DNA from 3 places in the Allobosea sp. 10N428 genome. Region 1 is predicted to be linked to each of the others. Evidence: predicted binding sites of a transcription regulator. Region 1 holds the regulator's gene; each other region holds the start of a gene.
The links. The regulator LexA, encoded in region 1, represses DNA repair genes until DNA is damaged. The targets are predictions, from matches to a motif close to TGTTCNNNNTGTGTTCNG.
Positions count from the first base shown of each region.

Region 1 (10,170 bases):
AGGCCGTGCCGGCCGCGATGCAGGCGAAAGGGTTGGCGCCCGACGAGCCGGCGAGGCGCACGGTCGAGGTCGAGGCGTTCTGCTCGTGGTCGGCGTGCAGGATGAAGATGCGGTCGAGCGCGCGCGACAGCACTGGGTTGACCTTGTACTCCTCGGCCGGGACCGCGAAGCACATGCGCAGGAAGTTCGAGGTGTAGTCCAGCGAGTTCAGCGGATAAACGAAGGGCTGGCCGACGGTGTATTTGAACGCCATCGCCGCCAGCGTCGGCACCTTCGCGATCATGCGCATCGAGGCGATCATGCGCTGATGCGGGTCCGAGATGTCGGTGGAGTCGTGATAGAAGGCGGACATCGCGCCGATCGAGCCGACCATGACGGCCATCGGGTGCGCGTCGCGGCGGAAGCCCTGGAAGAAGCGGGCCATCTGCTCATGCACCATTGTGTGGCGCGTGACGCGATAGTCGAAATCCGCTTTCTGCGCGGCGGTCGGCAGCTCGCCGTACAGCAGGAGATAGCAGGTCTCGAGGAAGTCGCCATGCTCGGCGAGCTGCTCGATCGGGTAGCCGCGATAGAGCAGCACGCCCTGGTCGCCGTCGATATAGGTGATCTGCGACTCGCAGCTCGCGGTCGAGGTGAAGCCGGGGTCGTAGGTGAACATGCCCGTCTGGGCATAGAGCTTGCCGATGTCGATGACGGCAGGGCCGACCGACCCTTGCTTGATCGCCATGTCGACGGTCTTGTCGCCGACCTGGAGCTGGCTCGTGTTTCCGCTCATCGATACCGATCCTTTCAAGGCTCGCTGCTGTTCAGCCCCTGTTTCGCCTGTCCGCCGGCACTTCCGCGCCAGCCTTTTCCCATCCGCGGCCCGCGATGTGACGGGCTGATGTCGGGAGGGGAGGTGGAAGGAGACCCATGTGACTGATTTACAAGCAATATTCGTGCCCCGCCGCGGGGTGGCCGCGCAACGCACTTGCGCGTCACTAGACCATTTGCCCAGTGCATTCAACCAAGCCTAAAGGCGATTGGAACCGCGTCCGGATCATATCTGCGCGAGCAGCGACAACGCCGCCATCGCGAGGCAGCATGCGCGAGCATGAAAGCTGAAAGAGGGGCACCGCTCGGCAGCGGCGATGCCCCATTGACGACAGCTCAGGCCTGGTCGGCGAGCCGCGCCAGCGTCTCGTCGCGGCCAAGCACGGCCATCACGTCGAACAGGCCAGGCGACATGGCGCGGCCGGTCAGCGCGGCGCGCAGCGGCTGCGCCGCCTGGCCGAGCTTGATGCCGGTCTCCTCGACATAGGCCCGCACGGCCGCTTCGAGCGGAGCCGGCGACCAGTCGCTGACCGCGGCGAGCTTCTCCGCGATCTGCGGCAGGCGCTGGCGCGCGGCTTCGTCGAGCAGGCTCTTGGCCTTGTCGTCAAGCTGCAGCGGGCGTGGGGCATAGAGATAGAAGGCGCTGTCGACCAGCTCGACCAGCGTCTTGGCGCGCTCCTTGAGGCCGGGCATCGCTGCGAGGAAACGCGCTTCGAGCGCGGGCGACAGCGTTGGGCCGAGTCCGCGGGCAGGGCCGATCTCCGGCAGGATCACCTTCAGCGCGTCGAGCAGTTCCTGGTCGCTCGACTGGCGCATATAGAGGCCGTTGAGGTTCTCCAGCTTGGCGTAGTCGAAGCGGGCGGGCGAACGGCCGATCGAGGAGAGATTGAAGGCGTCGATCATCTCCTGCGTGGAGAAGACCTCCTGGTCGCCATGGCTCCAGCCCAGCCGCACGAGATAGTTGCGCAGCGCCGCCGGCAGATAGCCCATCGAGCGATAGGCATCGATGCCGAGCGCGCCGTGGCGCTTCGAGAGCTTGGCGCCGTCGGGACCGTGGATCAGCGGGATATGCGACATGCTCGGTACGTCCCAGCCGAGCGCATCGTAGATCTGGGTCTGGCGGGCGGCATTGGTGAGATGGTCGTCGCCGCGGATGACATGGGTCACGCCCATGTCGTGGTCGTCGACCACGACGGCGAGCATATAGGTCGGCGTGCCGTCCGAGCGCAGCAGCACGAGGTCATCGAGATTCTCGTTCTGCCAGATAACGCGGCCCTGGACCTCGTCGTTGACCACGGTCTCGCCGGTCTGCGGCGCCTTGAGGCGGATCACCGGCTTCACGCCTTCCGGCGCGGTCGACGGATCGCGATCACGCCAGCGCCCGTCATAGCGCAGCGGCTTGCCCTCGGCGCGCGCCTTCTCGCGCATCTCCTCGAGCTCGGCCTGGCTGGCATAGCAGTAATAGGCGTTGCCGGCGGCGAGCATCTGCTCGGCGATCTCGCGATGGCGCGCCGCGCGCTGGAACTGATAGACGGTCTGGCCGTCCCAATCGAGGCCGAGCCATTCCAGCCCGTCGAGAATCGCGGCGATGGCTGCGTCGGTCGAGCGTTCGCGGTCGGTGTCCTCGATGCGCAGCAGCATCTTGCCGCCCTGGCGGCGGGCATAGAGCCAGTTGAACAGTGCCGTGCGGGCTCCGCCGATATGCAGGAAACCGGTGGGCGAGGGCGCAAAGCGCGTGACGACGGCATTGCTCATGGAAGGCAACTCCGGCCGGGCGGCACGAGCCGCCCGGGGCAAGACAGGGAAATGGCGCAGGTCATGACATGACAACCGGCGCGCGCCCTGTAACATGGCTTGGCCGGAAAGGTTAAGCGGTCAAATTGCTGCGCCGGCGGGGGAGGGGCGGAGAATGCAGCCGGGGCCGCCGGGGCAGGACATGCCGCGCGGCGCGCGAGCCGAGGCCTTGCCTTTGCGCCTGCTCGCGCCCTGGCTGATCTCCGTTCGCTTCAAAGCCTGGTTCAACCACTGGCAGGCTCGGTTCGGTCAGGCGCTCGAATTGGAGGCGGAGCGTCGCCGCCCGTTCCTATGGCTGCCTGTGGCGACGGGTGTCGGCATCCTGCTTTATTTCGCGGCAGATCGTGAGCCGGCTTTGTGGGCGCCTCTGACCGGCTTCGCGCTCAGCGCGATCTTCGCGTTCGCGCTGCGAACCCGTCGGTTAGCCTCGATGGCCTGTCTGGCGGCGGCCGCCGCCTTCGCGGGTTTTGCCGCCGGCGTCTGGCGGACGGCCGATATCGCCGCGCCGATGCTGGAACGGCCGCGAATCGGCAAGGTGACGGGTTTCGTCGAGAGCGTGGAGGCACGCGACAACGGCGCCCGCATTGTCCTGCTGGTAACTGAATTCGCCGGGATGCCGGCCGCGGAGCGTCCAAGGCGAGTGCGCGTCAATATCCGCGCCGGCTCGGTCGCTGCGGGGGATCATATCGCGGCGACGGCGCGGCTCCTGCCTCCACCGGGGCCGGCTCGGGCGGGCGGCTACGATTTCGGGCGCGATGCCTTCTTCCGCGGCATCGGCGCAGTCGGCAGTATCGCAGGCAAGATCGCGTCGGCGCCCGCGCCGCATCCAATGCCGACGCGCCTTGCCGTCGATGTCACGATCGACCGGGCCCGCAACGCCTTGACCCGGCGCATCGCCGAGGCGGGCGGCGGGCAAGGGGGGGCGGTCGCTGCCGCCCTTGTCACGGGGAAGCGCGGCCTGATCACCGAGGCGACGAACAATGACCTGCGCGCGGCCGGGATCTACCACATCGTCTCGATCTCAGGCCTGCACATGGTTCTCGCGGCCGGGACGATTTTCTGGCTGGTGCGCGCCCTGCTGGCGCTCTCCCAGACTGCCGCGCTGCGCTGGCCGATCAAGAAGATCGCGGCCGTCGCGGCGATGCTCGGCGCGACCGCCTACTGTATCTTTTCAGGCAGTGACGTCGCGACCGAACGCTCGCTGATCATGACGCTGGTGATGCTCGGCGCGATCCTCGTCGATCGTGCTGCACTGAGCATGCGCAATCTCGCTCTTGCCGCCATGATCGTGCTGCTGCGCGAGCCGGAGGCGCTGCTCGGACCGAGCTTCCAGATGTCATTCGGCGCGGTTGCTGCCCTGATCGCCTTTGCCGAACGCTGGGAGAGCCGAAAACGCACGGAGCCGCCCCCGAGCCTGCCATGGCCGCTCGGGCCGGTCTGGGCAGCGGCGCTCGGCATCATCGTCACCACCTTGCTGGCGACGGCGGCGACAGCGCCCTTCGGGGCCTATCACTTCCAGACCTTCAACCCCTTCGGCCTGCTCGGCAACGCGATGGCGCTGCCCTTCGTCTCGCTCTTCGTCATGCCGGCCGCCGTCTTCGGCGTGCTGGCCTATCCCTTCGGGCTGGACTGGCCCGCCTGGGCGCTGATGGGGCTGGCGTCCGATGTCGTGCTCAAGGTGGCGCACTGGGTCGCAAGCATCGACCATTCCACCGTGATGATCGCCGCCTTCAGCCCGGCCGTGCTGACCTGCTTTGTGCTGGCCTTGCTCTGGCTGACGCTCTGGACCACGGCATGGCGCTGGCTGGCGGCGGTCCCCATCGTGCTCGGCGTCGCCATCGCCGGAAAGCCGGAGCGGCCGGAAATCCTGATCGAACGCGACGGTTCGGGGCTGGCGGTGCGGGGCCTCGATGGACGCCTTGCGGTCGCCGGCAAGCCGAGCCGCTTCGTGCTGCAGCAATGGCTGAGTGCCGACGGCGACAGCCGCTCGCCGGACGATCCGACGCTGCGCGCCGGCATCGCTTGCGATCAACTGGGTTGTGTTGCGCAAACGGCCGACAAGCGCATGATTTCCTACACGCGCGACCGGCTGGCGATCATCGAAGATTGCCTGCGGGCCGACCTCGTCGTCACCGCCATTCCCTGGAGCGGCGCCTGCAAGGCCCGGCTGATCGAGCGAATGGGACTGTCGCGCGACGGCGCGAGCTCGCTCTACCGCACGGCGTCGGGATGGAGCAGCCGCATCTCAGAGCCCAGCGCAGCCGATCGGCCGTGGAGCCGCCGACGCGAACCGCGTCTGGCGGCGCCCGCTGCAACGAGCATCAGCATTCCGCCAGCATCCGCCGATGGCGAAGCCGAGGTCGAGCGGCTTCAGTAACGCCGCATCAGATTGACGAGGCGGCCCTGAATCTTGACCCGGTCCGGCCCAAGCACACGCGTCTCATAGGCGGGATTGGCGGCTTCGAGCGCGATCGAGGAGCCGCGTTTGCGCAGCCGCTTGAGTGTGGCCTCCTCGTCGTCGATCAGTGCCACGACGATATCGCCGGTATTGGCCGAGTCCTGCTTGCGGATGATGACGGTGTCGCCGTCGAGGATTCCGGCTTCGACCATCGAGTCACCGCGCACTTCGAGCGCGTAATGCTCGCCGGAGCCGAGCATGTCGGGCGGCAACGAGACGGTGTGGCTGCGGTTCTGAATGGCCGAAATCGGTGTGCCGGCGGCGATGCGGCCCATGACCGGGATCGCGATGGAGGAACGGCTGTCCTCATCAGCGGTGGGGCGGGGTTTGCCGAGATTGGGCTGCGTGCCGAGCCCGCCCTGGACGACCGCAGGGCTGAAACGCGGCCGCTGCTGCGGCGTACCGAGTCCATCGGGCATCTTGATGACTTCGAGCGCACGCGCCCGGTTGGGCAGGCGGCGGATGAAGCCGCGCTCCTCCAGCGCCATGATCAGCCGGTGGATGCCGGATTTCGAGCGCAGATCGAGCGCGTCCTTCATCTCGTCGAAGGAGGGCGGCACCCCGCTCTCACGCAAGCGTTCCTGGATGAAGCGCAGGAGTTCGTGTTGCTTGCGTGTCAGCATGATCCCGCCGGCCCCGGAAAAGCGTAGATTCGAAACAAATCACGAACACCATAACTGTTCGCCTTGTGTTCCGCAACCCGTTCGCGCGAGGGCGCCTGTCTACAGCAGCGGCAGGATACGGCAGAGGTCGCCTATCCTGGCCGGCGCAGCATGGGCCGGGCGGATCGTCAGCGCCTGCGCCCGCGCCAATGTGCCGAGCATGGAGGAATCCTGCCGGTCGAAAGGCGTTGCAACCCAACCATCGGGCGTCAGCGCCAGCTCCGAGCGCAGATAATCCTCACGCTCGTCATTGCCCGGCAGGTCGCGGCCGAGGCGGGCGGGGATGCTGCGATCGCGATCCGCATCGGCCAGGCCGAGCAGGGCTTCGATCAGCGGCAGCACGAAGAGGTGGCCGCAGACGATCGAGGAGACCGGGTTTCCGGGAAGCCCGACCACGACCATCCGGCCGAGCCGGCCGGTCATCATCGGCTTGCCCGGTCGCATCGCGATCTTCCAGAAGCCAAGCGACATCCCGGCCCGCGTCAGCGCCTCCTGTACGAGATCGTGGGCACCCACCGAGGCGCCGCCGAGCGTGATCAGCACGTTGGCATCGGCAGCCCGCGCCATGCCGATCTTGTTGGCGAGATCGGCATGGTCGTCGCGCGCGATACCGAGATCGAGCACGGTGCCACCGGCCTTTTCGACCAGCGCGGCGAGCGCGAAGGAGTTGGAGGCGACGATCTGGTCGCGCCCGACAGGCTCGCCCGGCGCCACCAGCTCGTCGCCGGTCGCCAGGATCGCGACGCGCGGCTTGCGCCGGACCGGCAGCGAGGGATGGCCCATCGCGGCGGCGAGCCCGAGTGCGGCGCTGTCGAGCACGCGTCCGGCCGACAGCAGGGCGTCGCCTTCGCGGAAATCGAGCCCCGCCCGGCGCAGGAACTTGCCTTTGGCCGGGGGCACCCGCACGCGGATGGTGGGGCTGCCGACGCCGTCGGCGTCCTCCTGGATCAGGATGGTGTCGGCACCATCAGGCATCGGCGCACCCGTGAAGATCCGTACGGCTTCGCCCGGCCCGACCGTACCGTCAAAGGCCCGCCCGGCGGCCGATTCGCCGGTCACAGAGAGGGCGGCGCCTTCAGCCATGTCGTCGCCGCGCACGGCGTACCCGTCCATGGCGGAGTTGGCGAAGGGCGGCTGAGTTCTGAGCGCCTTCAGATCGGCTGCGAGCACCCGCCAGGCGCATTGCGCGAGCGGCAGGGTTTCCGCCCCGGTCGGCCCCGGAATGCTATCGAGCAGCGCCTTGCGCGCGACGGGGACCGGGGTGAGCGCCATCAGCGGGCTTTCGCCTCGTAGTCGCCGGACTGGCCGCCGGATTTGTGCAGCAGCCGGATATTTTCGATCCGCATCGCCCGATCGACGGCCTTGACCATGTCGTAGACAGTGAGACAGGCGACGGACACGGCGGTGAGCGCCTCCATCTCGACGCCGGTCTGGCCCTTCATCTTCACCTCGGCGCGCACGCGCACACCCGGCAAGGCCTCGTCGATCTCCAGATCGACCCCGATCTTGCTGAGCAGCAGCGGGTGGCAGAGCGGGATCAGCTCATGCGTGCGCTTGGCGGCCATGATGCCGGCGAGGCGCGCCGTACCGAGCACGTCGCCCTTCTTGGCATTTCCGTCGCGCACGATCGCGATCGTCTCCGGCGCCATCACGACGCTGCCCTCGGCTACTGCCATGCGGGTCGTCTCGGCCTTGTCGCCGACATCGACCATATGTGCCTGGCCTTGGGCGTCGAGATGGCTGAGCCGGCTCACGCCGCGTTCTCTTGAGCCTGGCCGGTCAGCAGGGTCCGCGTCGCCGCTGTGACGTCCGCCTGCCGCATCAGGCTCTCGCCGACGAGGAAGCTGTTGACGCCGGCCTTGTTGAGACGGGCGATGTCGGCATGGGCAAAGATGCCGCTCTCGCCGATGACGATGCGGTCGGCCGGGACGCGCGGCGCCAGCCGCTCGGTCACGGCGAGATCGACGTGGAAGCTGCGCAGGTCGCGGTTGTTGATGCCGAGCAGCCGACTTTCGAGCTTGAGTGCCCGGTCGAGCTCGGCGTCGTCATGCACCTCGACGAGCACGTCCATGCCGAGATCGCGAGCGGCTTCGTTCAGCGCCCGGGCGGTGTCGTCGTCGACGCCGGCCATGATGATCAGGATGCAGTCGGCGCCCCAGCTGCGGGCTTCGTAGACCTGATAGGGCTCGTAGAGGAAATCCTTGCGCAGCGCCGGCAGGCCGGAGGCCTCGCGCGCCTGCGTCAGAAATTCCGGCTGGCCCTGGAAGGAGGGCGCGTCGGTGAGTACCGAAAGACAGGCAGCGCCGCCGGCGGCATAGGCGCGGGCGAGCGAAGGCGGGTCGAAATCGGCGCGGATCAACCCTTTGGACGGGCTGGCCTTCTTGATCTCGGCGATCAGGGCCGGCTTGCCGACCGCGAGCTTGGCGGCGAGCGCATCGGCGAAGCCGCGCGGTTTGGCGGCCGCGCGGGCACGGCGTTCGATCTCGGCCTGCGGCACCGCGGCCTTGGCGGCCGCGATCTCCTGGCGCTTATAGGCTTCGATCTTGGCGAGGATGTCGGTCATGCCGGCCTCACGCATTCGAGGCTTTGACGAGCGCGGCGAGCGTCGCCTTGGCCTTGCCGGAGTCGAGCGCAGCCGTCGCCTGGGCGAAGCCGTCCTTCAGGTTCGCGGCCTTGCCGGCGACCAGCAGCGCCGCCGCCGCATTGAAGGCGGCGATGTCGCGGAAGCCGGTTCTCTCGCCGGCCAGCACGGCGTTCAGCGCAGCCGCGTTCTGCTCGGGCGTGCCGCCGCGCAGCACCTCCGGCCTGGCCGGCTCAAGGCCGACATCGGCGGGGCTGATCGTGAAGCTCTCGATCCTGCCGCTATCGAGCGAGACGACGCGGGTCGGGCCGGTGGTGGTGATCTCGTCGAGCCCGTCGGAGCCGTGCACGGCCCAGACGCGGGTCGAGCCGAGCGAGGCCAGCACCTTGACCATCGGCTCGAGCCAGGTCTCGGAGAAGGCGCCGATCAGCTGGCGCTTGACGCCGGCCGGGTTGGAGAGCGGGCCGAGCAGGTTGAAGATCGTGCGCGTGCCGAGTTCGGTGCGCACGGGCGCGACATGGCGCATCGAGGCGTGATGCGTCGGCGCGAACATGAAGCCGACCCCGGCCTCGGCAATGCAGCGCTCCGTGCCGGCCGAATCCAGCCCCACCCTGACGCCGAGCGCGGTCAGCACGTCCGCGGCACCCGAGCGCGAGGAGGCCGCGCGGTTGCCATGCTTGGCGACGGGCACGCCGCAGGCGGCGGTGATGATCGAGGCCAGCGTCGAGACATTGTAGGAGCCGGAGGAATCGCCACCGGTGCCGACGATGTCGATCGCCTCGGCCGGCGCCTTCACCGGCAGCATCTTGCCGCGCATTGCGCCGACCGCGCCGGCGATCTCCTCGATCGTCTCGCCGCGCACGCGCAGCGCCATCAGGAAGGCGGCGGACTGCGCATTGGTGACCTCGCCCGAGAGGATCGTGTCGAAGGCGTCCCGCGCCTCCTCGCGCGAGAGCGTCGCTCCGGTCGCGACCTTGGCGATGAAGGGTTTGAAGTCGTCCATGGAATCTCTGCGGAATTCAGGCTGATGGGGTCAGGGCGGCGGCTTCGTGCTCGCTGCGCCATCGCTGGGCGAGATCGAGGAAATTCCGCAGGATCGTCGCGCCATGCTCGGAGGCGATGCTCTCCGGGTGGAACTGGACGCCGTGGACCGGGAGCTCCCGGTGCGAGAGCGCCATGATCAGGCCGTCATCGGTCTCGGCTTCGATGTCGAAGACGGTTGGGCAGGAATCGCGGTCGACCACGAGGGAGTGGTAGCGGGTCGCCTGCAGCGGCCCGTTGATGCCGCGGAACAGGCCGCGTGATTTGTGCCGGATCGGCGAGACCTTGCCGTGCATCGGCACGGGCGCCCGCACGACGTCGCCGCCGAAGGCCTGCCCCATCGCCTGCAGGCCAAGGCAGACGCCGAAGATCGGCTTGCGGCCGGCACCATGCCGGACCACGTCGAGGCAGATTCCGGCCTCGTTGGGTGTGCAGGGGCCGGGCGAGAGCACGATCGCATCATGCTCGCCGCCCAGCGCTTCCTCGACCGACAGCGCGTCGTTGCGCCAGACATCGACCTCGGCCCCCAGGCCACCGATGAGGTGGACCAGGTTCCAGGTGAAGCTGTCGTAGTTGTCGATCAACAGAACGCGCATGGCCGGACCTGTGAATACGGCTTGAGGTCATGCACGTTCGGAGGCGGGGTGGTCAAGTTTTGCGCGGGCCGCGCTCGACTTTAGACCGCCGGTGGATTGAGGCGAGCGAAGGCCTCCTGCCGCCGATAGGGGAAATAGGGGTAGGGCGCCGTGCGGACGCTCGCGGCATCGAGCCGCGCGACCTGCTCGGTCGTCAGGTTCCAGCCGACGGCGCCGAGATTGTCG
Region 1 is NZ_JBFTIC010000002.1:512,589-522,758, reverse strand. Features, by position in the region: gene gltA (citrate synthase) at 1-775, opposite strand, end outside; gene gltX (glutamate--tRNA ligase) at 1,150-2,568, opposite strand; gene AC1DDA_RS08870 (ComEC/Rec2 family competence protein) at 2,723-4,984, shown strand; gene lexA (transcriptional repressor LexA) at 4,978-5,688, opposite strand; gene AC1DDA_RS08860 (molybdopterin molybdotransferase MoeA) at 5,788-6,999, opposite strand; gene moaC (cyclic pyranopterin monophosphate synthase MoaC) at 6,999-7,481, opposite strand; gene trpC (indole-3-glycerol phosphate synthase TrpC) at 7,478-8,290, opposite strand; gene trpD (anthranilate phosphoribosyltransferase) at 8,298-9,311, opposite strand; gene AC1DDA_RS08840 (anthranilate synthase component II) at 9,328-9,945, opposite strand; gene AC1DDA_RS08835 (aldo/keto reductase) at 10,026-10,170, opposite strand, start outside.

Region 2 (10,170 bases), on a different contig from region 1:
CGAGTATCGCGCTGGCGGCTGGAGCCGCTTCGACGAGACCGCAGATCCCTATCAGCGTCCCGTGATCTGAAAACGGTGCACAGTAGAACGTCAGGCAGGTCGGCTATCCGCCGGCCTGCATCGCTTCGGTTCTCTTGTCCAGGTTGTCATTTTGGGGAACCAGGGCCGGGCCGCTGCGATTGGAGGAGTGACTTCCTCAGGATTCTTCCCATGCCTATGTACCGTTTCATCACGAATAGCGGTGGATCGCACTTCGTCGATTTGGATCTTCCGGACGACAAGGCTGCTCGGCAGGAAGCTCGGACGGCGTTCGCTGAAGCTGCCCACGATGCGCTGACCGAAACCGACAATTGCGAAATAACGATGTTGGTCCAGGCGGGTGAGCGCCCCGTCTATCGCGGTCGGATTTCATTCGAATCCGCAGACGTCACAGATTCGGCCCGTACCCGATCAGGAACGTGACGGTGCTTCTCGTGAGCACCCAGCGTACATGTGCCCGATCGGGTTCATGCCGCGGGAAAGGGGCCGACCCTGATCCCGAATGTGTTCACTATGGGGCGGCCGATCTGCGTTGGAACCCCGCTCCTCCTGACGGGTTGAGTTTGTCTCACCGACGAGGCTCTCATGGCAAAAAGTACGAAGTCGACCCCGGCGGACGGTCGCAACGGGGCCGCTCAGCTGCCCTCGGTCATTGTCACAAGCTACAATCTGGAAGCCCGTGACGAGGACGGCTTCGTCGGAGACAAGGCAAGGCGCGGAGCGATCTTTGAGCATCTCGAGGAGTTACGAGCGGCATTCCGGGAGACCGGCGAGGACCCGATCGATAAGCCGAGTGATGAGCTAAAGAAGAAGGATCTCGACGCGATCCTGGCGGGCGACGATGCCGAGGCGGCAGCGCTGGTTCACAGTGCGATCGAGAAGTACGCGGAGGCCCTGGCATCGGTCGTCCGTCGCTTCTGTCGCTTCAAGGCTTGGTCGGCAGTTGAGCGCATCGTCGTAGGGGGAGGCTTTCGCCAGAGCCGCGTCGGCGAGCTGGCCATAGGACGGGCCGGGATCATCCTGCGCACGGAGCAGCATCCGGTTGAGTTGGTGCCGATCCGTCACGACCCGGATGAGGCGGGTCTACTGGGCAATGCTCATATCGCTCCAAAATGGATGTTCGAGGCCTTCGACAGCCTGGTGGCGGTCGACATCGGAGGATCGAACATTCGGGCCGGGATCGTCGAGCTTCGACAGACGAAGGCGATAGATCTCAGCAAAGCGAAGGTTGCGACCTTTGAGTTGTGGCGGCACGCCGACGACACGACCAATCGCGACGAGGCGGTCGAGCGCCTTGGCGAGATGATTAGAAGTCAAATCGAGGCCGCGGAGAAAGCAGCCCTCAAGGTCGCACCCTTTATCGGCATTGGGTGTCCCGGCATCATCCAGCCCGACGGCAGCATCGACCGCGGGGCGCAGAACTTGCCAGGCAACTGGGAAAGCAGTCGTTTCAACCTAATCGACAGCGTTCGCGAAACGGTGCCGACCATTGGCGAGCACGAAACGATGGTCACCATGCATAACGACGCGGTCATTCAAGGCCTGAGCGAAATGCCATTCATGCAGGACGTCAAAAACTGGGGCGTAGTCACGATCGGAACGGGGCTGGGGAACGCCAGCTACGAGAACCGCGCCAAATCCTCAAAACGGAGCTGAAGGCTCGGGGATGTCGCACCCGCGAATCCTAGGAGGATTTCCGAGGGTCGAGCGGCTTTCCGCGCCCTCGGGGTGCTCGCTTGAACGAAGTGAACCGCTCTAAGTTCCAACGCCGTTCGCTCGGTATGGTCAACGATCACGGGTCGATGTACATATCGAAATGTTCTTATTTCGTTCCCGTGAGTTATGACAAAGCGATCTGGCAGTGCCGATCTTCCCCTACATTACGGGCGTGTGCCGCTCTGGCTCGGCGAGCGCATGGCCCGGCTGGGTAGTGTGATCTGTGAAGCCATCATCCAGCAATACGGGCGCGATGAGCTACTGCAGCGACTGGCGCATCCCTTCTGGTTCCAGTCATTCGGCGCGATCATGGGCATGGATTGGCACTCGTCCGGCATTACGACCAGCGTCATCGGGGCGTTGAAACGGGGTCTTAAGCCGCCAGCTGGTGAGTTGGGGCTGCATGTCTGCGGCGGGCGAGGGAATCATTCCCGTCGGACACCCGCCGAGCTCGAACAGATTGGCGCGAAGGTAGGGTTCGACGGGACAGCCTTGGCGCAGGCAAGCCGGCTCGTCGCCAAGGTCGACAGCGCAGCGGTGCAGGACGGCTTCGACCTTTATCTGCACGGATTCTTCGTGGCCGATGACGGCCATTGGACAGTCGTGCAGCAGGGCATGAACGGCGACGGCGGTCTGGCGCGGAGGTATCATTGGCATTCCGAGGGCCTTGGCAGCTTCGTCGAAACACCGCATTCCGCAATAGAGGGGCGCAGCGCCGGCAACATCGTCAACCTGACCGATGCGCGCGCTGACTGCGCCCGCGAAGCGCAGGTCACGATGCTGCGCGATCAGGGACCGGACAGGATCGTCAGGGAATTGGCGGCGCTGCAGCCGGCGCGCGCCATCCCTGATCAAAACGCCCCGCAGCTGTTCCTCCCGCATCTCGTGATGCCCGCCCACCACGATGTCAGGCCCGAGGACATCGTGACACGACGCCTCCATGGGGCATTGGCTGCCGCGGCAGATCGGGGGCCAGAAGACTTTTCCGAGCTGCTGCTTGTACCCGGCATCGGCGCGCGCACGGTGCGGTCCCTGGCGATGGTCGCGGAAGTACTGCATGGCGCGCCCTGCCGTTTCAGTGATCCAGCGCGCTTCTCTCTCGCCCATGGCGGCAAGGACCGGCAGCCCTTCGCTGTGCCGACAAAGGTCTACGACCAGACCATCGCTGTCCTGCGCTCGGCCGTCGATCGGGCGAAGCTCGGCCAGGACGATCGCCTTGCCGCCATTGCGCGGCTGGACGGTGAGAGCCGTCGGCTAGAGCGTAGTACGACCGGGCCGACGCTCGTCGAATATGTCGCTGAGGAGCGCCGCCGATCTGCGGAATACGGCGGCCGGAGTGTCTTTGGCTGGGAAACGCCCGGGACTGCACAAGGCGAAAACGTCAGAGCAATGCGTCGGCAGCTCTAGGCCAAGGGCTCCCCGCCCTTATCATTTGCCTTCGTGGGATACATTTCACGCGTCGGGTCAAGGGAACAGCCACCGCTGCAGCTTGTTGCGCTGAGGCGGGGAGCTAGATGGCGACACATTCGGGATCACGGAAAGTCATCTATGCAGCGCTGGCAGGAAATCTGCTGATCGCGACGACGAAATTCGTCGCGGCAGCCTGGACCGGCAGCTCGGCGATGCTGTCGGAGGGCGTTCACTCCCTGGTCGATACCGGCAATGGCGCACTCTTGCTCTACGGCCTCAACCGGGCCGCGCGGCCGCCCGATCTCACGCATCCCTTCGGCCACGGCCGCGAGCTCTATTTTTGGAGCTTCGTTGTTGCGCTCCTAGTCTTCGCGGTCGGGGCCGGCGTATCGCTCTACGAGGGAGTGGCCCATGTTATCGCCCCGCATCCGGCGACGAACCTGACCGCGAACTATCTCGTGCTCGTTTTCTCGGCCCTGTTCGAAGGCTATTCCTGGCGGGTTGCGTTGAAGGAATTCAAGATCGCCAAGGGCTCGCTGAGCTACTTCGCCGCGGTCCGACAAAGCAAGGATCCGAGCGTCTTCACGGTGCTGTTCGAAGATACCGCAGCCTTGCTCGGCTTGTTCATCGCCTTCATCGGCATCACGGCAGCGGCCTATTTCGAGCGACCCGAGCTCGACGGCGTGGCGTCGATCTTGATCGGCGTCATTCTGGCGATGACGGCAATGCTTCTGGCGCGCGAGAGTAAGGCGCTGCTGATCGGGGAAGCGGCTTTGCCCCACGTCCAGGAAGAGATCAGGGCGGCGGTCGACGGAGATCCAGATGTCGAGCGTGTCAACGGCATGACGACAGTCCATCTGGGCCCAGATCAGATCGTCGTGGCGCTGAGCCTTGAATTCAAGGACGATCGATCGACCGTTGACATCGAGGATTGCGTGGAGCGCATCGAAGCGAGGCTCAGGAAGCGCCGCTCCGACATCGTCTCGGTATTTGTGAAGCCGCAGACTTCCACCACGTGGCGAAAGCGGCGCGCCAAGCTGGTCGAGTAAAAATTTAGATCGCCGACGGCGGTGCTACCATAGGCAGCGCGGGTTGCCTCAATACCCCGGATAGGAATGCCGCTTCAGCAGTCCAGCGAGGTGGGCCGCATTCCGAGCGAGCATCCGGTTTGTCATGGCGGTCGTTTCTGAAATCTCGTCGAGATCGATGAAATTCATGCTGCCCCTGGCTTCGCCGACCCAATATGTCGGCCCGCCGGCCGCGATGGTGAACCCGACATCAAACAATGCCTGAGCGATTTCAGCGGAGACGTGATGGGCTCCATCCTCGTTGCCCACGACGGCGACGGCAGCGACCTTGCCATAGGCACCACGGGATCCCGAATCTGGAATGTTTCACGCAGGTCACGCGACGTTCCCCCTCCGCGATCCGAAAAGCACGATCGATCAGGTGAGGCACTTGGGCATCGCTCGCGGGGCCGCACAACCGAAGGTTCAGTAGCGATAGGAGCGCCGCAATCGACACACCGGAATCCTTCCGCATCCACGATGACGGTTCCGATACGTGTGTTGGAACCTCGGTGCCCAATGCTCCGTTGCCGTTCGGAGAGGTCGAGCCAGGAGACCAAGCGATGCTGTTCGTTGAGCAAATCAAGGAAGGCCAGGGGGTGATTGGATCCGATGGAGAGCATGTCGGAACCGTCGACGCCCTTAGCGGCCAGCTCATCAAGCTGAAGAAGAATGATCCGGGGTCGGGCGGAGCCCACCACTATCTCGACCTGGCGCTCGTCGTTGCCCTCGAGCACGATACGATCAAGCTGATCGTCCCGGCGGCGGAAGCCAAGGAGAGATGGTCTGAGGCGACCGAGTAATGGACCGACGCCATTTTGTTGCTGGAGTCGGCGCGACCATCGTCGCTGGGCCAGCCCAGGTGAGCGTCGCGGTTGACCGCTTTGGCCCAAGTGCCTCTGGAGGCACCGTCATTCTCCTTTATGGCTCAGACGGCCTGACGAATAGCGGCCGATATGAGTTTGCCGCAAACATGATCGCGGGGGCCGGCTACAACGTCCTGCTCCCGCGGTACTTCGAGGCCACCGGCGATCGGCCCGCTACGGTGAAATCAAGAGCAAGTTCCCGGTGTGGCTGGAAGCGATCGAGTCAATCACCGGCGATCACCAGGCCCGTCTCGCCGTTGTCGGCTTCTCGCTGGGCGGTGCATTGGTCCTGGCTCTGGCGGCACGCGATCGCAGGGTTAAAGCTGTCGTCGACTTCTTCGGATTCCTGCCGCCGGGCTTGGAGCGAGCCTCGCAGCCCCCTACGCTCATCCTGCATGGGGAAGCGGACCGAGTGGTGCCTGTGTCTAACCGCCGGGGCCATCGAGAGATTGGTCAAAAGCAGCGGGGGAACGGTTCAACGCCAATGGACATGGTTTCTCACTGGTGAGTTGGATGCAATATTGAGGACACACGCGTTCCTGCGCGAGAACCTTTGACGATTGCCGGTTTCGCGTGTGGGAGAGCCGTCGGTGAAGATCGCAACCTACAATGTGAACGGCATCAACGGTCGGTTGTCCGTTCTTCTCCAGTGGCTCAAGCAGGACCGCCCCGACGTCGTGTGCCTGCAAGAGCTTAAATGCTCAGACGATCGCTTTCCCGAGCACGAATTGCAGCAAGCCGGCTACGCGGCGGTTTGGCACGGCCAGAAGAGCTGGAATGGTGTAGCTATCCTCGCGAAGGGGTCATCCCCGGTTCTCACGCGCCGGGGGCTACCGGGAGATCCTGATGACAGCCATAGCCGGTACATCGAGGCGGCGGTCAACGGGGTACTGATCGGGTGTCTCTATCTCCCCAACGGGAATCCTTCCCCCGGCCCCAAGTTCGAATATAAACTGCGCTGGTTTGGGCGACTGCATGCCTACGCCCAGGAGCTGCTCTCCCTGGAGGTACCGGTCGCGCTCGTAGGCGATTTTAATGTCATGCCGACGGAGCTCGATGTTTACGCACCCGGGCGATGGCGAGATGACGCGCTCTTTCGACCCCAGGTGAGGACGGCATATACTAAGCTCCTCGAACAGGGTTGGACGGACGCCGTCAGGCACCTTCATCCGAGAGAGCGCATCTACACGTTCTGGAAGTACTGGCGGAACTCGTTCGAACGCGACGCAGGGCTGCGGATTGACCATCTCCTGCTAAGCCCTGCTTTGGCTGCAACACTCAAGCGTGCCGAGGTTCGACGGTCGCCGCGCGGCTGGGAACATACTAGCGACCATGCCCCGGTCATGATCGAACTTGGATGACATGCTGGCCGAGCAGCGAGCCCATCTGCGTTAGGAAGCCGGATCGACCGTGTCGGCCACCGCCTCCTTTTTAGCCTGAGGCAGCAGCGTCATCATCAGGATGAACGCCGACAGCACAAAGCATATGCTGTTCGTGACGATAAGTGGCCATTCGCCCAGACCGATTCCATATGCCGTCCAGAGAGCGAAGCCAGTCACAGTCAGGCTATATGTCACGGTAGAGATTGCCCCCGTGTCGCGTGTCCGGACAATACGCCAAGCCTGCGGGACAAAGCTGATGGTAGAACACAGCGCTGCGAGGGTGCCGGCCACGGCGATCCAATTCACGTCGAAAACCTACCTCTACAGTCGCCGAACATTCGCCCGGACCTTTCGTCGATAGCCGCAAGCAATTCCAACAGCACCAGTTCCGGTAGCGGCCTTCAACACGGCATTCTGTGCGGCGCAGGTCTTTTCCGACTGATCTCGCGCTGGCAGCACGACCACCTGAGGCGATCTTCATGCTCCGGAACCAGATGGCCTGCTGCGCCTCGAATGCCAGCATCGACATTTCCAGAAACAACTTAAACATCGGCAGCCTCTTCAGGTGAGGGCTTCCGAGGCCGCCGCATTCCCTTCCGCGCTTGGCTTGTGCGAGATTTTGCGCCCTGCCCGGCCGCCGACCGGGCCGGGCGTTCCGGCTGCTCTTCCTCCGCCACCCTCGCCCGCGTCTCCTGACTCATGCGATACCAGGCGTAGCCAATCGCGCCCGCGAGGATCAGGGGCGTGGGAAGCCGTGTCGCCAGTAGCGTTATCGGAACCGCAAGGCGCTCGGGGATTTCGCCCCTTCCCACCTTCCCGGCAACCCAGGCACCAGCCAGGCTGAAGACCGCTGCCCGGATCATTTCTCCTCCTCCGCGGCGCCCGGTGTCGTGGGCACCTGCTGGGCCACAGGGTCGCTCGCGGGAAAGGTGTCTTTGAGGGCCTGTTCGAGCTTCTGATCGGAGGTGAGCGCCCGCTCTGCTTTCTTTTGAGACTTTTGCTCCTGCCGGAGACTCTCGACTGCCGGGCTCTGTGGATCTGCCATGGGTGCCTACGTCAACTGTCAGTGCGAAGGTTGAACGCTGCTAAGCCTGTACCGTTCCTTCCCGGAGAAGATCTCGGTCCGCGACCTTGTGGGAACCAGAGCAGCGCTTATCTCTCTGTCCGCGCAGCGCCACATGGTGCCTGCTTGCTCTCCGGTTGGATGCCTCGCCGGATGTAGATAGATGTCGGTGGCGAGCTGTATGCCGTTTCGCATCGTGCCCGTCCCAGTGCAGCCGGGGCTCACCGGTCGAAACCCCCGCATTCGTGCTGTCAGACTCCGGCCGGATCGGTTGGCGGATCCGAGGCGGCCGCCAGCAGGCGCGATGCTTCGGTAAGGCTGTGGGTCAAGTGATTTAGCGCACGCACCGCATCGACTTCCGCAAACCGGGCCTCGTCTCCAGCCGCGCAGGAAGCAAGTCGCCGGAGCGGATCGAGAACCGGCCAGGATGACAGCGAAAGCGCGGCATCGTGTACGAAGCGATTCCCCCGGGTGTAGTCGAGCGGAACGATAATGCGGCTGAGCCGCATGACCGCGCGATCATGCACCGAAGCGTCGAGCGCCAGGATATCGAAGCCCGCGAGATCCAGGGCCAGAGCTCTCGCATTGCCGATGGCCTTGCGGAGATGCGGCGGGATCTCAGGGCGATCCCCGAAGCGATCCAGTTCGCCGGCGAGATCGGCCAGCTGGTTGGTATAGTCGATCGGCAGCCGCTCTCGCGTCAGGAGGTCCAGCACGACGCGCAGCACGATCCGCGCGTCCCGTACCAGCAGATCGGGATCCACCTTGTCGAGCTGGTCGTGTTCGGTATGCCACCACCAGCCGAGATCGTTGCGCATTTTCAGCGCGCCCGGCTCCTGCAGGCTGAGGCTCCCGAAAACGGAGGGGATGCCGATTCCCGGGAAAGAATCGTCGGCCGAGCGCGCCTTGCGGCGCCCGGCCAGCTTTTGCCCGGTCTCCTCCGCGATAGCGGCCTCTGCGATGCCAAAAAGCCCACCGGCCGCTCCCGTCCGGGTCAGATCTTTCGCTCCGATTCCTCCGGGGCTGTCGAGATTCACATGGGCCGCGCAGCGTGCGTCGAGCTCCGCCCAATGATTGTCGGCATACCAGGCCGATCCGGAATAGCGCCCCTGGGAATGCCCGGACCAGAAGCAGATACGAATGCCCCGGCGCCAAGCCTCCCGATGCTCCAGGCACAGCCGCAGGACCTCAAGCATCACGATATTCGCGGAGCCGTTGTCCATCACGCCCTTGAACCAAGTATCGACATGGCATGAGAGCAGGATGAAAGGTCCTGGCGGATCCTCGGCTAGCGGCAGATCGCCGACGAGAAGCGGGGTTTTGCGCCAGCCGGTATCCACCTCCGCATGAAGCGTGACCTCCACCGCAGCATCCTGCAGAGCTTTCCGGAGGGCTTCGCCATCCGCATTTCCGATCGTCAGCACGACGACACTCGGCAGGGCTGAACGCGTATCGATCGACGGATTGCCCCAGATCGGCGAGATGCACATCTCGTGCAGCAGATGGTGGGGGCTGATCTGCACAACGCCCGCCGCACCCGCCTGCGAGGCCAGCAGGGCTATACCGGGGCTTGCGATCCCATCGACCAGAACGATCCGCCCGCGGACATCCCGTTCGGCAAAGGCTGCACGCGAGCCGTCGCCGAGATCGATGAGCGCCCCCACCAGCCCATCGCCCGGCGAAGGCAGCGACATCGAATGCGTGATTGCCGGTATCGTTCGTCCATCGACGACGAGCCGGGCCGGCCCGGGAATGCTGATATAGGCGTCATGCTGGATGAGCTCGGTTCGCAGGCCGAGCCCGTCCAGCTGCTCCTTGATCCACGAAAAGCTGGCCGCCTCCCCGGCTGTTCCGGCCAGTTTCGACCACTGAGCCAGGGTTCCAAGCCCAGACATCATGCGGGCCGCAGACACCGCGCCGACAAGCGCCGGTTCCGGGCCACCTTCGGCTTGCATTGCTATGGCCATGGCGATGGCATCCTTGTCTCTTGCATCTGCGTGAAAGGGGCCGACACGTTCAGCCGGCGCTTCGAGAGGCCGCGAGCAGCGCCGAAAGCTCACGCGCCGCGCTGCGAACGGTCTCGACGAGGGTGGGAAGGAGGCTCTCGCTCACCCGGCCTGTCGGCGCACCGATATGGATCGTCGCGATGATCTTGCCGTCGGGACCCATCACCGGCGCGGAGATCGAGATCAGGTCGGGGCTAACCTCGCCATGGCTGACATAGAAGCCCTGGCCGCGAACATGCGCGAGCACCTGCCGAAGCCGATCGGGATCGACGCAGGTCCGGTCCGTGAACGCCTTCAGCGGCTCACTGAGCAGCGCCTCCCGAAAGGCCTCGTCCTGAAAGGCGAGAAGGACGACGCCCGAGCCGGCATGCATGGGCCTGCTTCCGCCTATGCCCGCCAGCACCTTCACTGCTCGCTCCGGTTCCCAACCTGCCACACAGAGGCTGTTGCGGCCGTCGCGAACGCGAAGCTGGACCGTTTCGCCCGTGCCGCTGCCGAGCTTCGCGATGATCGGCCCGGCAATCCTCGCGATATCGATCTGCCGCTCCGCCGCATTGCCGATCGCCAGCGCGGCCAGCCCCAGCCGATAAGTGCGCCGCTCGGGTGTCGAGCTGATGAAAT
Region 2 is NZ_JBFTIC010000012.1:24,420-34,589, forward strand. Features, by position in the region: gene AC1DDA_RS24615 (hypothetical protein) at 1-70, shown strand, start outside; gene AC1DDA_RS24620 (DUF6894 family protein) at 211-462, shown strand; gene AC1DDA_RS24625 (ROK family protein) at 625-1,695, shown strand; gene AC1DDA_RS24630 (DUF763 domain-containing protein) at 1,882-3,162, shown strand; gene AC1DDA_RS24635 (cation diffusion facilitator family transporter) at 3,270-4,214, shown strand; partial or broken gene AC1DDA_RS24640 (flavodoxin family protein) at 4,263-4,550, opposite strand; gene AC1DDA_RS24645 (DUF2171 domain-containing protein) at 4,796-5,035, shown strand; partial or broken gene AC1DDA_RS24650 (dienelactone hydrolase family protein) at 5,274-5,606, shown strand; gene xth (exodeoxyribonuclease III) at 5,689-6,459, shown strand; gene AC1DDA_RS24660 (SemiSWEET family sugar transporter) at 6,490-6,786, opposite strand; gene AC1DDA_RS24665 (hypothetical protein) at 7,340-7,525, opposite strand; gene AC1DDA_RS24670 (M28 family peptidase) at 7,795-9,510, opposite strand; gene AC1DDA_RS24675 (IclR family transcriptional regulator) at 9,560-10,170, opposite strand, start outside.
Region 2: the regulator LexA is predicted to act here: its motif matches at 1,857-1,874, upstream of AC1DDA_RS24630 (DUF763 domain-containing protein).

Region 3 (10,170 bases), on a different contig from region 1:
ACATTGTCCTTCATCGTGCCGTAGCGGACAGCATTGGTGCCGGAAGCGCGCGTCGCGGCCATGCCGCCGATCGAGGCATCGGCACCCGGATCGATCGGGAACATCAGGCCCTGGTCGCGCAGATGCTCGTTGAGCTCCTTGCGGGTGACGCCGGCCTCGACCACCACGTCGAGATCCTCGGCATGCACGGCGATGATCCGCTTCATCTGCGACATGTCGATGCAGACGCCGCCGAAGGGCGCGTTGACATGCCCCTCCAGCGAGGTGCCGGTACCGAAGGCAATGACCGGCACGCCATGCGCCGCGCAGAGCTTCACGATCTCGGAAACCTCTTCCGTGTTTTGCGGGAAGATCACCGCATCCGGCGGCTGATTGGGTATCCAGGTGAGGGTATGGCCGTGCTGCTGGCGCACCGCGAGGCTGGTGACGAGCCGGTTTCCGAAGCGCGCGGCCAGCGCCTGGGTCACGGCTGCGATGGCATCGGGCGATGGCGGCAGCACTGCGGCGGAGGCAGGGCTGTCATGAGGGGCGGCAGCGGGCAGGCTCATTGTCAAGATCCGATTTTGGCGCTTAGACTTGGAACAGATCGGTTTCGCAATTGGTTACGGTCCGACATCATCCTGACCATCGCGGCCGGGGCGAGGTGCTGACGCTGATTGCGAACGATGCATACTAGATCATGGGACGACGAAATGGGCAGCCGCAATAATGCGACGGCCCCTTGAACGAGGCGCCTGACAGGGAGGGCGATCATGGCAAACGATACACGCGCTCCGGCGCTCTTCTTCTCGCCCTTCGTCTCTTCGGCGATGCGGGTCGAGCCGCAATGGATCGACTACAACGGCCACCTCAACATGGCCTACTATCATGTCCTGTTCGACCGTGCGGTGGACGAAGTCTTCTCGCTCGTCGGCCTGACGCGGGACTATGTCGAGACACGCCACGCCTCGACCTTCACCGCGGAATGCCACATCCTCTACAAGCGTGAGCTGACCGATGGCGACCTCGTCCGCGTCACCGCCCAGCTCATCGGCTTCGACGACAAGCGCCTGCACTACTATCTCGAGATGCGTCACGCCCATGAGGGCTGGCTCGCCGCGACCAGCGAGAACCTGTCGCTGCACGTCGACATGGTCCATCGCAGGGTCACGCCCTTCCCTGCCGACATCCTCGCGAATCTTGCCTTGATGAAGGCAGCCCACAGCATGATGCCGCTGCCGGCTACGATCGGTCGCATCATCGGCATGCCGAAGAAGTCGGCGATCCGCGTCGATGAGGCGAAGGAAGTGCGCGAGCCCGAGGTCGAGACGCGGCACTGAGACTATTTTGCCGTCATGGTCGGGCTTGGCCCGACCATCTCGGAATCCGGCGCCTTCCTGTCAGGAGGTGCTCGGGTCAAGCCCGAGCATGACGCTAAGCTCCGCGCCTTCCCACCACCGCATGCATCGCATAGCCACGATACGGCGCGCCGATCCGGCAGTCGGCCCCCGCCGCTTCCGCAAGCGCTCGCACCGTCCCCGGCAGATCTTCGCGCGGCGTGACATGGAACAGGGCGAGCCAGCGCAGCAGCACGGCCTTGAAGCTCGCCGGCAGCCCGCTCTGATCGCCGAAATCGACGATATGCAAAGAGCCGCCCATGTTGAGGCGGCGCAGCGCCTCCGCGACGACACCCTGCCAGGGCGGGATCATCGACAGCGCATAGGAGATCACGATCCGGTCGAAGCCCTGAAGGCCGAACAGTGCCTGCGGGTCGAAGCCGGTGGCATCAGCCTCGGCTAGCTGGATCCGATCGTCCAGCTCCGCCCGCGCCACCGCAGTGCGCGCCGTCGCCAGCATCTCGCTGGAGACGTCGAGCCCGTAGCAGGCGCTGGACGGGTAGCGCCGCGCGATCTGGATGAGGTTGCGCCCGGTGCCGCAGCCGATCTCCAGGACGGTGGCGCCGGGAGGCGGCTGCAACCCATCGATCAGCTGGTCACGGCCGAGCAGATAGAACTTCCGGCTGGCGTCGTAGATGTGCCGCTGATGCCGATAGATCCGGTCCATCAACCCGGCGGGCGAGCCGCCCGGCACCTCGGCGGCGCTCACCGGACCTGCCCCCTCAGCACATAGAGGTGGAAGCCGCCATAGATCGCCGAGCGGTCCTGCCGGCAGAGATCGCGGCTGCGCTCCTCCTCGTAATGCCACTGGTCGAGGATCGCAGCGGGTATCCGGCCGGGCAGCAGCCGCTCGTCGGCCGCCGTGCGGAAGATCACCCGCGCGCCCGGCCGGGCGGTGCGCGTGATCTGCGACCACAGCGCCGTCAGATCGGCGTCGTTCATCCAATCCTGCGCATCGAGCAGCACATAGGCATCGCAACTCTCGGCCGGCTGCTGCTCCAGCAAAGCCGTGACCGCGCTCTGGTGATAGGAGACGTTCGCCGCGCGCTCCTTCACCGCCGCGAAATATTGCGGCTGCAGATAGGGCGGAAACGCCGCGCCGGCCCCCTCGCCATAGCGTCGGCCGAAAGCCTGCTGGGCGAAGTAGTTGTCCTTCAGATCGAAATCGCAGGCCAGACGCTCCAGCCGCAGCTTCAGCGCGCCGAGAATGCCCTCCTCGGCATCGGCGGCCAGCGCCTTGTACTGCGCCGGCGGGATGCCGAGCCCATAGAGCGAGGCCGGCTGGCGCACCAGCCACCGCACCAGCTTGCGCTCGAACACCGGCGCGAGGTGTTGCTCGTAGAGCGCCCTCTGTTCGGCGAGGTCACGCGCCGCCAGCATCATCAGCGGATTGCCGCCCAGCGCCCGCGCCAGCACATGGCCCGTGCCGATGAAGCGGCCGAGCAGGCCGTAGCGATAGAAGCCCTTGGCGAAGAGGTTGATCCGGCGCCGTCCATTGAGGCCCCGCCCCTCCCAGTAGCCGCGCGAGACGGCGTCGAGATGATCAGCGATCTCGCGATCGTAGACGCCGACATTCTCGCGCGCATTTGCCTGGCCGAAGAAGCGCAGGAAGTCCTCCTGCCGCTCCAACCGCGCCAGAGCCGCGAGCTTCAGCCGGCCGAGCGCGATATGCGCGGCGTTGAGATCGACAGCGCTGACACGGATCGGCGCGGCCGTGAGATAGGAAAGGATGTTGCAGGAGCCCGACGCGATCGCCACGACATGGTCCTCGGCCTTGAGCTGCAGCGCCGCCATGTCGACCACCGGGTCTTCCCAGATCTGCGGATAGACCAGTCCGGAGAAGGCGCGGGCGAACAGCCATTCCAGCATGCCCGCTTTGGACAGCGTCTTGCTGCGCCGGACGGCCAGTCCCAGGCCCGAGCTCGTCATGCGGCGGGCCGCGCGCGCCGTTTGCGTCGCCTGTTGCGTCACCGGTTTTCCTCCCTTTGCGGGTGGCGGGCCTGCTAGAGGAGTCGCGTGACGGTCCGGTGACGGAGCCTCGGCCCTTGCCGCTGCGTCGTGAAACCGCCGGTAATCTGTGGGGCTGAAATCCGGCGCCTGAGACGCCATATTGGCGGCACGAAAGCCGATGAGGCGCCCCGCCACCCCGCTGACAAGGAGATCGCAATGGGTCTGATGAGCATGTTCGGCGAGCCGAAGAAGCAGGACGAGACTTTCCCCTTCCAGCTGACCGACGCGCAGTGGCGCGAGCGGCTGACGCCGGAGCAGTATCAGGTCCTGCGTGGCCACGGCACGGAGCGTGCGGGTTCTTGCGCACTCAACTACGAGAAGCGCGCCGGCACCTTCTCTTGCGCCGGCTGCGGCCAGAAGCTGTTCAAATCGGGCAAGAAATTCGAGAGCGGCACGGGCTGGCCGAGCTTCGACCAGCCGCTGGAGGGCGCCGTCGGCGCCTCGGAGGATTTCAGCTACGGCATGCACCGTGTCGAGGCGCATTGCGCCAATTGCGGCGGCCATCTCGGCCACGTCTTCCCCGACGGCCCGCCGCCCACCGGCCTGCGCTACTGCATTAACGGCGTGGCGATGAATTTCGAGCCGGAAGCGGCTTGATCCCGCCGTCATGCTCGGGCTTGACCCGAGCATCTCACGACGGAAAGGCGATAAAGAGATGCCCGGGTCAAGCCCGGGCATGACGCCTCACGTAACGGGCACCGCCCGTCGCGCCAGCACTCCGGCATCCACCGCCGGCGGCAGATCGCCGAACTGTCCCGACCAGCCATCCCCAAGCCGTGTGGCAATGAACGCATCCGCCACCGCAGCAGGCGCAAACTGCAACAGCAACGAGCCCTGCAACATGAGCGCCAGCCGCTCGGTGAGCCGCCGCGCCTGCCCTTCATTGCGGATCATCCCGGGCAATTCGCCTTCCAAACGCCTCAGCGCCGCATCGTAGCGCTTGTCCGAGCCCGCAGCCGCGACCAACTCCGCCCGCAACACGTCGATCGCCCCCTCCTCGCGCGCCAGCGAGCGCAACACGTCAAGGCAGATGACATTGCCCGAGCCTTCCCAGATCGCGTTCAGCGGCGCCTCGCGATAGAGCCGCGCCATCGGGTTGTCCTCGATGAAGCCGTTGCCGCCATGGCATTCCAGCGCCTCGGTGACGACGGCAGGCGTCCGCCGCGTGATCCAGTATTTCGCGATCGGCGCGCCCACCCGCGCCAGCAGCCGCTCACTCTCCGATGCCTCCTGTCGATCCAGCGCCGCGAAATGCCGGAAGGCGAGCCAGGCCGCGGCCTCGGCCTCGATCGCGATATCGGCCAGCACGTTCTGCATGATCGGCTGGTCGATCAGCGCCTTCTGGAATGCCCTCCGGTGCTGCGCGTGATGCGCCGCCAGCGAGACCGCCATCCGCATCAGCCCGGAGGAGGCGGCGGCAATGTCCAGCCGTGAATTGTGATTCATCGACAGCCCGGTGCGGATGCCCCGCCCCTTCTCGCCGATCAGATGGCCGATCGCGCCACTGAACTCCACCTCGGAAGAGGCATTCGAGCGGTTGCCGACCTTGTCCTTGAGCCGCTGGATCGCGACGCCGTTGCGCGCGCCATCCGGCAGCCAGCCCGGCACGACGAAGCAGGAGATGCCCTCGCCCATGCGCGCCAACGTGAGGAAGACGTCGGAATGCGGCACCGAGAAGAACCATTTCCGGCCATGGAGCGAATAGGTGCCGTCGCGATTGTCTTCGGCATATGTCTGCGTCTGACGCAGATCCGAGCCGCCTTGCGTCTCGGTCATCGCCGTGCCGACGGTCGCGCCCGTCTTGAGAGGCGCCGGCCCCTGCCGCGGATCGTAGCGATTGGAGGTGACAAGCCCACCCCACTGCTCCCAGAGTGCCGCGTCCTGCTTCAGCACCGGCACGGCGGCATAGGTCATGCTGATCGGGCAGCAGATGCCGCTCTCCGCCCCGTACCAAAGATATTGCAGCGCCGCCCGCGCCACCTGCGCACCGGGCTCCGGCCGGTTCCAGGCGAGCGCATGCGTCTCCTGCCCGATGGCGAGCCCCATCAGCTCGTGCCAGGCGGGATGGAAGGCGATCTCGTCGATGCGGTTGCCGAACCGGTCGAAGGCCTTGAGTTCGGGCGTGTAACGGTTGGCGAGATAGGCCAGCTCCTGCACCCGCGCCGACCCGACAGTCCGCCCGGCCTCGTGGAGCCGCTCGCGTGCCCAGTCGGCCCCGAAGGCAGAGACGATGCCGAGCAGCACCGGATCGGCGGCGAAGGCGTCGTATTCGGCCAACACCCGCACCTGGTTGGTGATGGTCCAGTCCACGCTCGTCATCCCCGATCCTCGTTCGCCAAACGTGACTAACCTTGACCCACCTGCGGCCAGACCCGCACAGTCCGTTTCGCCTCAGACAAGAGTCGATTGTGCGCATAAGGGCGATCTTGGGCTACGCCTGTTTCGCAATCGGATTGGCATTCATAGCAACAGCATGGATAGCGGGCTTCTCGGATGGCGTGATGGACTTGGCTAAGCCGGTTCGTATGCGCGGCTCAGGCTCTCTCGGGGCTGAGATACGTTTTTGGACAGGGGCTGGGCTGCTCGCCCTCGGAGCCGTCATTCGAATCTCGAACCGCGGAAAGTAGAGCATCGCCAGCACCTGATTGGTGACCTCCCGGCGCCCTTCCCCGCTCTGCTCCGCCATTGCTGCCACCTCCCTGTGGAACGGGATATAAAATGATCCCTCCGGCAGGGCGCAATCCTGACACGAGCGCCCTATATTCGCCGGAGAACGAATCACGCACGAGCACACTGGTCCCTTGTCCGAGACTGACCCCTTTTCCGCTCCCCTGCCCCGCCCTGGAGGCATCGCCGCGCGTGCTGCAGCGCAGCCGGCGGCCGGCTATCTTACGGGGCTGAACCCGGAGCAGCGCCAGGCGGTCGAGGCGACGGAAGGCCCCGTGTTGGTGCTGGCCGGCGCCGGCACCGGCAAAACCCGCGTGCTTACCACCCGCATCGGCCACCTGATTTCGACCAGCCGCGCCTACCCTTCCCAGATCCTCGCCGTCACCTTCACCAACAAGGCGGCGCGCGAGATGAAGGAGCGCGTCGCCCATCTCGTCGGCCCGGTCGCCGAAGGCATGCCCTGGCTCGGCACCTTCCATTCGATCTCGGCCAAGCTGCTGCGCCGCCACGCCGAACTACTCGATCTGCGCAGCGACTTCACCATCCTCGACACCGACGACCAGATCCGCCTGATGAAGCAAGTGATTCAGGCCGAGGGCATCGACGAGAAGCGCTGGCCCGGCCGCATGCTGGCGGGCTTCATCGATAGCTGGAAGAATCGCGGCCTTAGCCCCAAGGACGTGCCGCCCGGTGAGGCCGCGGTCTTCGCCAACGGCAAGGGCGGCAAGCTCTACGCTGCCTATCAGGATCGGCTGAAGGCGCTGAACGCTGTCGATTTCGGCGATCTCCTGCTGCATTGCCTGACGCTGTTCCGTGACTATCCTGACGTGCTCCAGACCTATCACGATCGCTTCCGCTACATCCTCGTCGACGAGTATCAGGACACCAACACGGCGCAGTATCTCTGGCTGAGGCTTCTCGCCCAAGGACGCCGCAACATCTGCTGCGTCGGCGACGACGACCAGTCGATCTATGGCTGGCGCGGTGCCGAGGTCGATAACATCCTGCGCTTCGAGCACGATTTTCCGGGCGCGACCGTGATCCGGCTCGAGCGCAACTACCGCTCGACCGGCCATATCCTCGCCACCGCCTCGAAGCTGATCGCACGCAACGAGGGGCGCCTCGGCAAGACGCTGCGCACCGAGGATGCGCTCGGCGAGAAGGTCACGATCACCGGCGCCTGGGACAGCCAGGAGGAAGCCCGCCTGATCTCCGACGAGATCGAGGCGATGCAGGCCAAGAAGCACAACCTCGCGGAGGTCGCGGTGCTCGTCCGCATCTCCGCCCAGATGCGCGAGATTGAGGAGCGCTTCGTCCAGGCCGGCGTGCCCTATCGCGTCATCGGCGGCCCGCGCTTCTATGAGCGGGCAGAAATCCGCGATGCGCTGGCCTATCTGCGCTGCGTCGTCTCGCCGACCGACGACCTCGCGTTCGAGCGCATCGTCAATGTGCCCAAGCGCGGCCTCGGCGATGCGACGGTCCAGCTCCTGCACAATCACGCCCGCGCCACCGGCTTCTCGCTGATGCAGTCGGCCCGCGCCGCGGTCGAGAGCGACGAGTTGAAGCCCAAGGCCCGTACCGCGCTGCGCGAACTGGTCGAAGCCTTCGGCCGCTGGTCGGCCCGCGCCGAGAACATGCCGCAGGGCGAACTCGCCGAACTGGTGCTGGAGGAATCCGGCTACACCGAGATGTGGAAGAAGGACCGCTCGGCCGATGCCGCCGGGCGCCTCGAAAACCTCAAGGAGCTCGTCCGCTCCCTCGATGAATTCCCCGATCTGCCGGCCTTCCTCGAACACGTCTCGCTGGTGATGGATGTCGGGGATGGCGAGGCCGAGGCCCGCGTCTCGATCATGACGCTGCACGCCGCCAAGGGGCTGGAATTCGACACCGTCTTCCTGCCGGGCTGGGAGGAAGGGCTGTTCCCGAACCAGCGCGCTCTCGACGAGAGCGGCCGCGCCGGCCTTGAGGAGGAGCGCCGCCTTGCCCATGTCGGCCTTACCCGCGCCCGCAAGAAACTGAAGCTCTATTTCGCCTCGAACCGGCGCATCCACGGCCTCTGGCAAACCAGCCTGCCCTCCCGCTTCATCGACGAATTGCCGGAAGAACATGTCGAGGTCGAGCAGGCCCCGACGAGCTATTCGCAGGGCGGCTACGGCGCCTCGCGCTTCGACCGGATGGAGAGCTTCGGCTCCAGCTACAACACGCCGGGCTGGCAGCGCGCGCAGGAAAACCGCGCGAAGAACAGCGGCGGTGGCAGCGGCTTCTCCGAAAGCGGCCGTGGCTTCGGCTCGGGCGGTTTCGGAGGCAGCTCATCACGCCAGCGCGGCCCGCTGCTGATCGAAGGTGAGCTCACCGCCAAATCGACCGGCGAGTCTGCCTACGGCACCGGCGCCCGCGTCTTCCACGTCAAATTCGGCCCCGGCTCCGTTGCCAGCGTCGATGGCAACAAGCTCACCGTCGACTTCGACAAGGCCGGGCGGAAGATGGTGCTCGACAGCTTCGTCCAGAAGGCTGGCTGAGCACAGCCGATACCAAACTCCAGAAGACTGCTGCCGACATGATTCCCCAGATCGATCTGACCGACGCCGAAGACAAGGCTCTTCGCGAAGTGCTCTCCAACGGCCTGAAGGGCTACAACGACGAGAAGATCGGCCTGCACGACCGGCAGGATCTGACGATCCGCGTCACCGATCCCGAAACCGGCGAGCCGATCGGCGGGCTTGTCGGGCGCACCTCGCTCGGCATGCTCTTCATCGATCTCGTCTACCTGCCGAAAAGCCTGCGCGGCACCGGCACCGGCAGCCGCATTCTTGCCCTGGCGGAGGAGGAAGGCCGGCGGCGCGGCTGCAGCAAGGCGGTGCTCTTCACCATCAGCTTCCAGGCGCCGGAGTTCTACAAGAAGCTGGGATGGCAGGTCTTCGGCGAGATCGCGCCGAAGCCGCCCGGCGCGACCCGCGTCTACCTGACCAAGGATCTGTGAGCGCTCAGGCGCCGCCTTCCCGCTCGCGAAACGCCTTCCGTGCCGCCGAGACCTGCCCATAATAGGTCTCGGCCCAGACCCAGACTCCGCAGAACGCTGCGCTGAGCTCGCGGCCGAGTTCGGTCAGCGTATAATCGACATGAGGCGGGATCACCGGATGGACGGTTCGGATGACCAGCCCGTCGCGCTCCATTTCCCGCAGCGTCTTGGTCAGCATCTTCTGGCTGATGCCGCCGACCATGCGCCCGACCTCGGTGAAGCGCAGCGTGCCGTGCTCTTCCAACGCCTCCAGCACCAGCATCGTCCATTTGTCCGCCACCTGCGCGATGACCTGCCGCACCAGCGACTCCACGGCAGGGCTGATCGGAGGAATGGCTTCGCTGCGCGCATGCATCGCCGCCATCGCGGTTCGGATCGCCTGCATCCGACACTCTCCTTTTGGTGCGTATACCACTTTTTGGCGCCTTCTTTCCCTTGAAGAGTAATGACGCCACCTCATGCGAGCAACCACAACCGGGCTTTGCCAAGAGGGCTTCCCATGAACATCTCAGGCAACACCATCCTGATCACCGGCGGCGGCTCGGGCATTGGCCGGGCGCTCGCCGAGGCGCTGCACGCCAGGGGCAATCAGGTCATCATCGCCGGCCGGCGCGAGCGCGTCCTCGACGAGGTCACCACCGCCAATCCCGGCATGGCCTCGATGCTGCTCGACATCCAGGACAAGGCCGATATCGAAGCCTTCGCCCGACAGGTCGTCGAGCGCTTTCCCAAGCTCAATGCCATCCTCAACAATGCCGGCATCATGAAGCCCGAGAATGTCCCGGCCGCCGACAACATCGCCATCGCCGAGGAAACGATTACGACCAATCTGCTCGGGCCGATCCGCCTCACGACCGCGCTCCTGCCGCATCTCATGAAGCAGCTCAGCGCCACGATCCTCACCGTCTCCTCCGGCCTCGGCTTCGTGCCGCTTGCGGTTACGCCGACCTACAGCGCCACCAAGGCGGCGATCCATTCCTGGTCGATCAGCCTGCGCGAGCAGCTCGAGAATACCTCGGTCGGGGTCATCGAGATCGCCCCGCCCTATGTGCAGACCGAACTGATGGGTGCGCAGCAGGCCGTCGATCCCGCCGCGAT
Region 3 is NZ_JBFTIC010000003.1:344,048-354,217, forward strand. Features, by position in the region: gene AC1DDA_RS11955 (FAD-binding oxidoreductase) at 1-548, opposite strand, end outside; gene AC1DDA_RS11960 (thioesterase family protein) at 753-1,319, shown strand; gene AC1DDA_RS11965 (class I SAM-dependent methyltransferase) at 1,414-2,085, opposite strand; gene AC1DDA_RS11970 (BtaA family protein) at 2,082-3,347, opposite strand; gene msrB (peptide-methionine (R)-S-oxide reductase MsrB) at 3,552-3,983, shown strand; gene AC1DDA_RS11980 (acyl-CoA dehydrogenase family protein) at 4,071-5,705, opposite strand; gene AC1DDA_RS11985 (ATP-dependent helicase) at 6,188-8,572, shown strand; gene AC1DDA_RS11990 (GNAT family N-acetyltransferase) at 8,611-9,033, shown strand; gene AC1DDA_RS11995 (winged helix-turn-helix transcriptional regulator) at 9,038-9,457, opposite strand; gene AC1DDA_RS12000 (SDR family oxidoreductase) at 9,572-10,170, shown strand, end outside.
Region 3: the regulator LexA is predicted to act here: its motif matches at 6,156-6,173, upstream of AC1DDA_RS11985 (ATP-dependent helicase).